Regions from separate parts of the Synechococcus sp. CC9605 genome, predicted to be linked through region 2. Evidence: predicted binding sites of a transcription regulator. Region 2 holds the regulator's gene; the other holds the start of a gene.

Region 1 (5,793 bases), 460 kb from region 2:
CAGTGAGATCACGGCGGCTCAGATGGTTGACCGTGCGCGCGTGAATGGTGCTGAACTCACACTCCAGGATCTCAAGGGCGCGATTGACGCCCATCGTCTGCGAGAAGGTGCGATCAGCCTGCGGGATTGGCGCTTGCTGCTTGCCTTGCAGGTTGGAGATGTAGCTCTTAAAGCAAGGGAGGCTTTTGCCCTTCTGGATCAGGACGGCGACGGTTTGGTTGAACTGAATGCTCTAAAGAGGCTGATCCAGTTGTTCGAGGTCTCCACCCAGACGTCGGATGCCATCACGATCGAAATCGCGCGGGATGGTTCGGAATATTTTGATCTTCAGCATCTGCTCGACTACCTGCCGGAGCAATTCGAGTCCCATCCAAGGGCCTTTGTCGGAGCTCATCGGTCGGTGGACGCTCACGCTGCAACGAAGAAGGCGGCGTCCCATGGCAACGGGACTGCCAAGCACAAGTCCCACATTCTCAAGGGAACCTCTCCGCTGCAGATGCAGATCGGATGGTTTCGCCTGATTCAAGGAGCGGCTTACCGCAGCTTCCGTGAGAGTTATTCCGCCAATTCCGAAACTCATCTTCGTGCTTACGACCTGCCTTACACGATCTCTGATTTCGTTCGCTTCGTGAATGCGGCTGTTGACCTCTACCTCGCACTCGGAATTGTGGAGGACGGTGCAGAAGAGCCCTTCGAAAGCCTACGGACGTCTGTGAACAGGGCGGAGGTTGCCTTGCGGAACCGCATGGCGAACTGGGACTCCATTCCTCACACGGAGGCGATGCTTGAGGCGGAGGGCAGGATTGAGGAGGAATTGCAGGAACTGGATCATCACCACCAGATCGTGGTTGTGGTGATTGAGGTGCTCTTAACGGCGGCATTGCATGGTCATCATCCAGATCAGGTCACCCATGAGGATCTGCAGAGCCATGAGCTGAACCGCTTGCGCCAACTTGATGATCATCGGGAAGTCGCCGCATCACTGGACCACGACAAACCGACCACGTCCCGTACGTACCACGACACTTGGCAGCGGGTGATCGTTGACGCCGACGACGAGCGTTATGCCGGTTCAATCATGCCCACGGCCTACTGGTACGACGAGTTCATGCCGTTGCTGCTCCGCGCCAGCTCAGTTCTGAGTCAGGACGACATTTCCGCTTGGGATGATGCTGACGATGACGTTCTCAATAGCTGGTTCGCGGAACGTCATGCTGCAGGCGAATTTGATCTTTACGGCCACGCGACTGAAGAGGCATTCCAGTCCCGTCCCTTGACAATCAAGAGAGAACTCAAACGCGCTTGGGAGCTCACACGTCATTACCTCAATGGTGTTCAGAAACGACGTGAGCGGGAGGAGTTTGGCCGTGAGTCCGGTTTTTTATGTCAGTACGTCGCGTTTCTCGATCTGCATGTCGGGCGTCACGACGTTGAAGCCAGCGAGATGCGGGTGAGCTTCCCTTATTACATCGGTCCGGCCACTTGGCGTTTCATCCACACCAGTGCGGAACTGATTGCAGCCCAACCTGCTGAAGAGCAACAGGCTTCGGTTGATGTGTTCAAAGCCTTCTTCTCTGCTTTGGCCACGATGTACCCATGCCCATACTGTCGTTTCCATCTCAACCGTTATGTGGTGCGCAACCGCGAGGTTTCGATGTATCCGATCGAGTACCTGCTGCTGGGATCCGCTCAGGCGAGCTCAAACCTTGAAGTGTCTTTACAGGACAAACTGGACAAGGTGATCGATGGGAGCTCCCTGCGTCTGTTCCTCTGGAAGCTGCACAACACCGTGTCGTCGTCAATCGCGCGTAGTGAGGATTGGTATCACCAGGATTCCGGGGCGATCTATACCTCTAGATACTGGCCCAGCCTGGATTCTGAGCTTGAGCGTGCCCACACTCTCGGCATTGACCTGATTCAACGCGATCGCGTTCAGCGCATTTACGGTGTGGCGAAAAGTGCAGCCCATCTTTCGGTGTTGCGCGATGAACTGCAGGTGTCGCTGCATGCCGATGATATGCAGCAGCAGGAGGTCATTCGCACCAAGGCGGTTGGAGCTATCGGTGCAGTTGAGGATGCCGTGCTTCAGTCCCGCTTCCTTCATGAGAATTACCGCTACAACCCTGATCTGCAGTTGGAGCCGCCCCATTTCAGCCCTGCTGAAGAGGTCCTGGCCCGCAGCGGTCAGTTCACAGAGGACTGATGCTTTGGAGTAGCGGCTTTTTCGGGCTTGTGTTGACTGCTTCGCTCAGAAATCAGCCCAACACAAGGTTTCTGGTGCCAGAGATCGCTTGCATGGCAAGCAGCAAGGCCACCAGAAGATTGCTGCTGATGTGAATGCGTCTGGCACACGTGGAATGTCCAATCAAGGGCTGCAGCGAAATGGAGTTCAGCAACAGGGTGGTGAGCAACAGGCCCATCCAGAAATGCGACTGCCAGAACAGGGGGCTCCAGGGAACATCGCTGAATCGCTCCACTGCCGGTTGCAGCCCCAGCAAAAGCAGGCCTGCTGCACTGGCGCTAGCCCAGAGAAAGCGCTGCCAGACCATCCGGGTCGCCAGCAGGCGTCCGAAGCTGAACATCACAGCGCTGCCGGTGAGCATCAGACCCAGGGGATGGCTGCCCCAGAGGCTGTGGCCCAGGCCGATCAGCACTGACACCAGCACCCCGCCGGTGACCCAGGCCCCATGCTGCGCGTGCTCCACCGGCACCGTGTCGGCGATCGGGTTGAGATTCAATCGTTTTTCCCGCGCCAGAATTCCCAGCCGGATCGTGGCGCCTACGACGGGGTAGACGAACAGGATCATCAGCACCGGATGCAGCAGCCCCATCCAGGCATGGAGGCTGAGGACCTGATCAGACAAAGCAACGGGCTCGCTGATCCCAGCCTGCCTGATCCACCCGGCATCAGCCGGAGGTGGCTGTGCAGATGATCCGAGCGAATGAAAATTCGATGCCTAAAGACGATCGGATACACATCATTTGTTTCGAACCGGGTGTTGCAAGTCTTGCTGTGACAACCGCAGGCTCTGAGTCCTGGAGATGGGCAATCGATTGTTGTTGGCTTCAAGCTTGAATGCATGCGATGCCTCAAGACCCGCGTTGCAATAGCTTGCTGAGCCTTCTTGATCAGGATTAACTTCCTTTATTTGTTTTGAGTTTTTGGCTGTCTCCTGAAATGAAAAAAATAGGTGTTGTTTTGCTGTCAGGTCTTTGTGAGAGGTATTCCTGCTGATGATGGAGACGATCGATGACGCTGACTCGGATTCCAGATCTCAGAGTGAAGAAGGTTCTCTGGGGCACCCTTGTCGTGCTTCGGGTTCTTCTCGTCATGGCTGTTTTGGCCTATGTCGCCATCGAGTACATCGAATTTGACTCCAACAAAGAGGTCTTGCATCTCACGTTGTTTTCGATGTTTTTTTTGTTATCTAACTTCCTGATTAATGTCGGTCGGCACAAGGCGGCCATTCAAAACGATGAGCATGCCCAGAGCCTGTTCTGGATGGCGATGTTCGCTCTCTCTGCCGCGATGTTGGAGTTGGTGGATTTGGCGTTGGATCAGGTTTTGGCGGCTATAGCCGATCCGTCGATGGTGGTCTATTCCAACATATTGGCTGTGGTTGAGTTTTTGATTGGTATTTTTTCAGTATTGATGGCATATTTCTCGATCGACAGGCTTCTTGTTTTTTTGCGTTCAATCTCCTTCGAGCTTAGATATATCGGCCTGCAAGCAAAAAAAATCCCCCGCCCTGAGAGCGAGGGATAAGGCTGGTACAGACCAAGAACTGCAACCGGTAACTGTCTGACAATCAGACCTTGCGGGAGTAGTCCACGTTTTGAGTGCTGAACTGCTTTTGGAGCTGTTTTTGGAGTTTGAGTGAGGTTTGAGTAAATGCCTCTTCCTGTCTGACACTTGGCTCAACAAAGACAGATCGCGTCAGACCTGCGTGGGCGCATAGGCGAGGTTGTTATCCGCTGTAATGGGTTGACCCGGGCGTATAATTTTTCTGTAGCAACCGCTACATGACGTTCACCCCTCAACTCAGGGGCGCAGATCACCAGGCCAAGGAACGGGGACCTGGATTTCTGAGGAACTAACCATGACTGCTCTTCTCTATAGAGGTCACTCCTACGAAGCTCAAGCAGCCTCGCCCAAAGCTTGTGTCGAGCTGACCTACCGCCGCGAGCACTACAACACCTGCCGCGAAGAAGTCGCTCACAACGCTCCTCCAAGCCTGACCTACCGCGGCGTTTCCTACGCCAAGTGATCAGGGCTGAATCAGATCTCAAGCCCCTGCCTATGGCGGGGGTTTCTTTTTGGTTGGACTTGTTTCCATAGTCCTGAGGATCAGTCGCGCCAGTCGTTTTCAGGCGTGGTTTGAGCAGGTGCTGCTGAAAGTTTGAGCAGACCCGTCCAGCGGTCATATAGTGGTACAGATGTACTGGTATTGAGTTATGGGATCAGAGGGCTTCATCCAAGATCCGGCGACCAAAGAAACGAAGCGGTTTCACCGGGACGAGAAGAGCTGGATCAGAGATCCAAAGGTCTTTGTCGACACGGGTGTTCCCATCCCTGGCGAGCCACCACTCCTCAAGACCCGTATACACCTGCGAAGGGAGGCTGCAGAGCAGCTCTGGAGGGAGTTGCATCGTGTTGGCTGGCAGCAAGTAGAACCTTGTTGGGGCGCTTCTGCTGAGCCATAGAGCGGAAGGGGGTGCCGGGGTGGTTTGCGGCCGTGCCTATACGTAAAAGGGATTCAGAAATTTCCGCGGGATTTTTTCTGTGCGGAAATCTTTGGTCACTATCTAATTAGTCCGTTGAGATCGATTTCAAGAAGAACGCAGAAAGCAATCAACTTCTCTAATTTCTCCCGATCAACGGAGGTCATTATGAGCTGAATTTCTGATCGATCCATATCGTAAGGGCGTAAACCCCGACAAACATTGGTAGGTAAGCAATCCAAAGACTGGGTAGGTCGAGGCCGCTGTTATTGATCACGACCAAGCCGAGGTAGCTGAAAGATCCGTAGACAGCGGCCCGGCGAAGCGGGCGTAAAACCTTATTCATTGTGATTAATGGTCTTGTAGAAACCGCACACCGCCATACAGCAGTGCCATTACGGCAATAATGGCTATGGAAGTAGTTGCCGTGAGATTGAATTGGTTGAGCATTAGATCCTTTACCTTATTAATTAGTTATAAATCTACTCATGCAAATTTGAGTGAGGAGAACCGCCATTCCAGGATCGCAAACCCGCCCACACAGTTGGGACTGCTCAGTTGTAAAGGAGAGTAATCCAGCTTTGATATGTGTCTTCGATCTGTTGCTGGGACACGATCTCGAGGCCGTTTACCGCTTGAAGTTGGGTAACAGCAATGCGCGACGACCAATACAAACTGCGGCAACCTAGGCGTAATCACGCCTGTCAGAAGCTCCACCGTCTTTCGTTAGGACTTCTGGCTTCTGCCATAGCCATTGCCCACAAAGGCTCAGGACGGCACCGCTGAAGACCCTGGTGATGTGATGAGCATGATCCAGGGTATGGGCGAGCAGCTCGATGAGTGCCGATATGAAGACTTGGCAGAAAAACGTGATCTATTGGCAGCTTAGCTCTGTCCGCATAGACTCAGTTGACTGGCATAAGTCAATTGAATTCTGGAACCATAAGGCGGCTCATTATTACTCTTTTTACTGGGTATCTAACTGTATTTGGCGTAAGACAAATCCCTTATGAATTTGACAATGAATGGCTTGTCCTTGTGCCAGCATTGATTCTTGTCTATGCATTAACT
Region 2 (5,793 bases):
CAGGGGTGGGTGAGCAGCGGCTGCGCTTGCTGATGCCCCAGACATACATGAACGACAGCGGTCGCGCGATTCGTGCGGCCCTCGATTGGTTTGGCCTGGAGCCCCACCAACTGCTGGTGCTGGTGGACGACATGGACCTACCGCTTGGTCGTTTGCGGTTGCGGGCCCAGGGCAGCGCCGGGGGGCACAACGGCTTGCGCAGCACCATTCAGCATCTTGGGACTCAGGCGTTCCCAAGGCTGAGGATCGGTATTGGTGCGCCTGCTGAGAATCCTGCCGAACGTCGTGTTCGAACGGTGTCCCATGTTCTTGGTCCGTTCAGCAAGGTGGAGCAACCCTGCGTCGGCGCTGTTCTTGATGCTGTTCTGGACGGGATTCAACGTCTTCAGCGCCAGAGCTTTGAGCGCGCTGGAACCTGGATCAACGGTTTTCGCTACGACCTGGAGCCTGTCGACTGATGCCGGCTCTCCCGGCGACAACGGCCCATTTGCGGGTGCTTCGCCAGTGTTTTCAAGCCAAATGCGTGGAGGGTGAAGTCTCTGCCGGAGGTTTTGAGTGGCAGTTTTCCTGGGCCTTTGATCGCGGCGAACTGGTGGTGGAGCCGTCCCTGGGACGTGCCTTGATCGAGGATGCTCTGCGGCGGTTTCTGGTGCGTTCCGATTACAGGCTGGAACCGGGGGGTGACTACACCTTCATGGTTCGGGCCAGGTTCTGAGCGAGAACGTGGGGGCCGGCTCCGGCCATCTCAGGCTGCACTGCAGGTGCTCCTCAAGCATCACCAAAGCTGCAACCGCATCCAGATCCACCGGTGGAATGCGCAGCCCTGCCGGCAGCATCCTTCGCCAACCCCGCGCCGGCCACAGCGTCCAGTAACGCTGTCTTGCCCTCAGGGTTGTTCCCTGCTCCGGAACCAAGGTCAGATGGCACAGCCGTTCTAGTCGCTTGATCCAGGCTCGGCTTCCCGTGCCATCGCCGATCAGGATGCGGTCGAGAGCTTGGTCTTGATTCCACTGCTCCAGCCAGGGTTCCACGGCCTCCGGGGCCAGCACATATCCTTCGCGCACAAGGCCGAGCTGAAGATCGGCCAGCACAAGACCACATTTGCAGCGACCTGGATCGAGAACGGCCACTCGTTTCATAGGGAGGCCTGAATGGTGACAACGACAGGATCGGCGCTGTCGCTGACCCCTGCGGAAATCACCTCCAGGACCACGCTTTGGCTGGGGCCTTCCATCAGGGTCTGGGCCAGTTGGGAGAGGGCTGATCCATCGAACTGAAGCCCCTCGGTCAGGGATCCACGCCGCTGCACCTCGGCATAGGCCGAGGCCAGGAGAAGGTTCAACCGTGTGCGAATGCCCTCTGGCGTGCGGTCATTCGGTTGAAGCGTGGTTGTGGCCAGCACATCTCCACGTTGGGCCACCGGCCGGTTGGGACGCGCCTCGGGGAAGGCGTACACCGCCGTTTCACCCCGCAGCACATTGGTGGCAGAGCGCAGCGAGATCACCCAGGTTTCCGGTTTGCGGATGATGTTTTGCAGGCGTTCCACGTCGCTTCGAGGAACGCGGATCAACTGGCGTTCGGGCGCTTCGCCAGGCCTCACTTTCCCGTAGGCGTTGAGATTGGCCTCCTGCAACAACCTGTCGACGGCCTGTTTGGCCTGGTCCGGAGCCTCGAGTCGAACCGTTGCTCTCGCCAAGGTCTGGCCGCTGCTGATCACCACCGATCCACGCCTCAGGGCGACCAGATTGCGTTCAAGTTGTTTGAGTTCCTGCTCCCCGGCACGGATACGGCTGCGAACGCTGTTGAGTTCGGCTTCCGTGCGTTGAATGTCCGCATCGCGGGAGGCGATGTCCTGGCTGAGGCGCTCACGTTCAGCTTCAAGTTGGGCCCGCTCGTTCTGAAGAGGAGCCAGTTCAAGGCGCAGGGTGTTGGCCCGCTGCTGCGCTTGCTTCAGCTCAATGGCGATCCGCCGGGTTTCTGTTTGGGTCTTGTCCCGTTCACGCTCGGCTGCCTTTAGCTGTCGCCGGCTGTCCTGGAGCTTCTCCTGCAGGGCATCCAACTCAAACAGGCCCACCCGCAGCTGTCGGCTCACCAGCAGCATCAGGCCAAGTGAAAGCGCACTGATCAGGCTGCCGGTCAGAACCGTGATCAGAACGGCGGTGCGCCTTGGGCGCATCTTGAACAAACTCAGTCGCGCTTTGCCGACGCGGCTGCCCAGACGATCACCCAGGGTCGACAGCACTCCCCCGAGCACCAGCAGAACCAGAATCAGTGCCCAGCCGCTCATGGCTGCACTCGTGGGGCGATGGCCGGACTAGCTGAAGCGTTTGGCCAGAGCGATCGGATCCAGAACGGTGATTTTCTTGCGGTCAATCTGAACCAGACCGGATTGACGCAAGTCTCCCAGCAGACGCGTAATTGTGACGCGTGTTGAGCCAATTGCTTCAGCGATGGCTTGATGGGACAGGCGCAGATCGATGGTGATGCCCAGCTCATCCGCCACGCCGAAATCCCTGCACAGCACCAGCAGGAAGCTCACCAGCCGGGACGACATGTCCCGATGGGTGAGGGTTTCAATCATCGTTTCGGTCTGCAGAATCCGGCTGGAGAGACCCTGCAGCAGGCGCAGTCCAACGCTGGTGTCGGCTTCGATGGCGGCCTTGACGGAGGTCGCCGGTGCCGTCACCATCTCGACCCTGGTAAAGGCCACAGCGTGGTAGAAGCGATCAGAGCGTTGGCCGGTCAGCAGTGACAGCACACCGAAGAGGCTGTTCTCGCGGAGCAGGGCCACGGTGATTTCCTCCCCCGACTCATAGACGCGGGACAGACGAACGGCCCCCCGGCGGATCAGATACACCCGTTCTGCGGGATCTCCAGGGAAGAAAATGGTCTTGTTGCGGTCCACCAGTTCACTGCTGGCGCCATCGAGATCTCGGATGATCTCAAGGAGAGAACGGTTGGCCGGTTCTGCGCTGGGAGAAGGAGCCACCATCTGCGGGGCGTATCGGCTGAAACCTCGGCTACTGGTCATGACAACCCCCTGGTGAAGCGAAATTACGGACCCGGCGGTGGCCGCCATGTAGCGGTTATTACGTAACGCTGCTGTGCTCGGTGAAGGCTTGGCGTTGTGCCTGCATCAGGGATGACAATCCCGGCTCCGCCAAATCCAGCAGCTCATTGAGCTGGCTGCGGCTGAAGGGTGCTCCCTCCGCAGTTCCCTGGATTTCCAAAAGACGGCCATCGCCGGCCTGCACAACGTTCAAGTCCACCTCGGCTCGGCTGTCTTCGCTGTAGTCCAGATCCAGCAAGGCCTGGCCATCCACCAAGCCCACGGAGACGGCCGCCACCTGATCGACCAGCGGCGATTGCTCCAGCACTCCCTGTTCCACCAGCGATCGGCAGGCCTGGTCCAGGGCGAGCCAAGCCCCGGTGATCGAGGCCGTCCGGGTGCCGGCGTCCGCCTGGATCACGTCGCAGTCGATCAGCAAGGTGCGCTCCCCCAGGCGTTCCATGTCGATCACGGCGCGCAGGCTGCGCCCGATCAACCGCTGAATCTCCTGGGTGCGACCCGAGAGTTTCATCAGCTCCCGTGATTGCCGCTGTGGGGTGGACCCTGGCAGCAACCGGTATTCGGCGCTGAGCCATCCCAGCCCTTCTCCCTTCCGCCAGCGGGGAACCTTGCCCTCCAAGCAGACGCTGCAGAGCACAGCGGTTCGGCCCGTGTGAACCACCAGGGAGCTCAGAGCAAACCCCATGGGATTCCAGGTCACCGAGAACGGTCGCAACTGCTCTGGGCGACGGCCATCAGTGCGGTGTTCAGGGGATTGGCTCATCGGTGGTGTGCAGTTCGTCAAGCCTCGCAGGCGGTTGGTTCTCGCCCCGTCCAAACACCATGGGTGGTGTCAATCCCCTTGTGGAATGTGATCTCGCCGCTACATTCAAGGTCTCGCCGGGGGCACCCGGGCAGATGCTTCCGTGATGACCACAAGCCTCGCCAATCCCCAAGCATTCCAGAACTCCCTGGATCAGGATCAGCAGGCTTTGCAGCGGGCGGGCCTCAGGCCCGTAGCACCTGTCTCTGATTCGCCACCCCTGCATCTGGTGGCCCCCGAAGGGCAGCTTCAAGTGCATACGGCGCCCTACCGAGGCAGTTTCGCCAGTGTTCTGAGTCAGGCCATGCGTGCTGCTGGCTTGGGCAGTCGTGTTCTGATCAGTCAGTTCCTCAAAGGGGGCGTTCAGCAGGGACCGGCTGGACGGGTGCAGCTCTGCGGAGGTCTTGTCTGGCTCCGTCCGGAAGTGCCCCTCTGCCTCTCCTCACCGGGGCATCCCGGTGGCGCCGAGGCGGTGGCTGCAGTTTGGTCCATCTGTCGCCAGCACTTGATTCAGGGAGATCTCGACCAGCTGGTGTTGGATGAAATCGGCCTTGCCGTGGCCTTCGGATACCTGGATGAAGCGGATGTGATTGCAGCCCTTGAGCAGCGGCCCGCTTCGATGGATGTGATCATCACTGGACCTGCAATCCCCGCCGGTGTGATGGAGATGGCAGATCAAGTCACGGAGTTGCGCCGAGGTTTCTGATGCTCAAGTGCGATCGCTGGATCACTGAACAGGCCGGCCAGGGAATGATCGAGCCATTCCAGAGCGGTCTGGTTCGTCACCTGGATCCGGAGCAAAAGCTGAGACCGGTTTTGAGTTTCGGTTGCTCCTCTTATGGCTACGACCTGCGCTTGTCGCCCCAGGAATTCCTGATCTTCCGGCATGTTCCGGGCACGGTGATGAACCCCAAGCGGTTCAACCCAGCCAACCTCGAGCCCACCCCCCTTCATGAGGATGAAGACGGGCGCTATTTCATTCTCCCTGCGCATTCCTACGGCCTTGGTGTGGCGTTGGAGAAGCTACGGGTTCCCCCCAACATCACCGTTATCTGTTTGGGCAAGAGCACCTATGCCCGCCTTGGAATCATCGTCAATACCACCCCGGCAGAAGCCAGCTGGGAGGGTCATCTCACCCTCGAATTCAGCAACAGCTCTGGCGCTGACTGTCGGATCTATGCCGATGAAGGCATTTGTCAGCTGCTGTTTTTTGAAGGTGATCCCTGCTCGACCACCTACAGCGATCGACAAGGCAAATACCAGCACCAACCGGAACGGGTGACGCTGGCTAAGGTCTAGCCCCCGCTTACGGGGCCAGTCGCGCCCGGTGAAGCCTGGTTTTTTCATACCAGGCTGCGAATTCCGGGGCCCAATTCACCATGTGGGGCCACATCAGATCGCAGAGCTGGCGGATCTCCAACTGGGCATCGAGCTTGGCCCTCAGATCCATGAAATGCAGGAATGCCCTCAGGCTGAAGCTCACCACAAAATGCTGGCGGTAGTCGAAAGGAAGTATGCCGCGTGCGTGCTCCTCGGCGAAACCGGCCTTGAGCAGATCCCTGTAGCGCTCGGCGGCACTTCGGCACAGATCGAGATCCTGTTGGCGTAGTGCTTCGGTGTAGGTGTATTTCTTTCCCTGCCGATCGCTGTACTCGCCGACGGGCCGTAGATAAAACACGTCCTCCAGGTCCAAGGCGCCATCCGCTGCACGGCAGATGCGTTCACCGGTGTAGCGCATGGATTGCACATCGAAGCTCACCCCAACCCGGTGGGTGCGGGCCTGCTGCATCACCGAGTGCGGGAAACATCCCACGTTCAGCACGATCTGCGCATGCTCCATCGGGCCGTAGTGGCCGCGTTCTCCAGACAGCAGACGTTTCACACAGATCTCCCCGGCCCGTTGCTCATCGGGCCAGTTGGC

What was found. Region 2 encodes NtcA, which controls nitrogen genes in cyanobacteria. Its sites were predicted from a motif close to GTANCNNNNGNTAC; they were not measured.
Region 1: the regulator NtcA is predicted to act here: its motif matches at 4,010-4,023, upstream of SYNCC9605_RS13655 (DUF4278 domain-containing protein).

What each region holds. Positions count from the first base shown of each region.
Region 1 is NC_007516.1:734,950-740,742, forward strand. Features, by position in the region: gene SYNCC9605_RS03920 (ERV1/ALR-related protein) at 1-2,203, shown strand, start outside; gene SYNCC9605_RS03925 (DUF4079 domain-containing protein) at 2,256-2,831, opposite strand; gene SYNCC9605_RS03930 (hypothetical protein) at 3,251-3,766, shown strand; gene SYNCC9605_RS13655 (DUF4278 domain-containing protein) at 4,101-4,268, shown strand; gene SYNCC9605_RS13660 (DUF1651 domain-containing protein) at 4,456-4,704, shown strand.
Region 2 is NC_007516.1:273,359-279,151, forward strand. Features, by position in the region: gene pth (aminoacyl-tRNA hydrolase) at 1-458, shown strand, start outside; gene SYNCC9605_RS01325 (DUF3146 family protein) at 458-715, shown strand; gene SYNCC9605_RS01330 (resolvase) at 693-1,139, opposite strand; gene SYNCC9605_RS01335 (DUF3084 domain-containing protein) at 1,136-2,287, opposite strand; gene ntcA (global nitrogen regulator NtcA) at 2,315-3,031, opposite strand; gene rph (ribonuclease PH) at 3,090-3,833, opposite strand; gene SYNCC9605_RS01350 (cob(I)yrinic acid a,c-diamide adenosyltransferase) at 3,979-4,578, shown strand; gene dcd (dCTP deaminase) at 4,578-5,171, shown strand; gene thyX (FAD-dependent thymidylate synthase) at 5,179-5,793, opposite strand, start outside.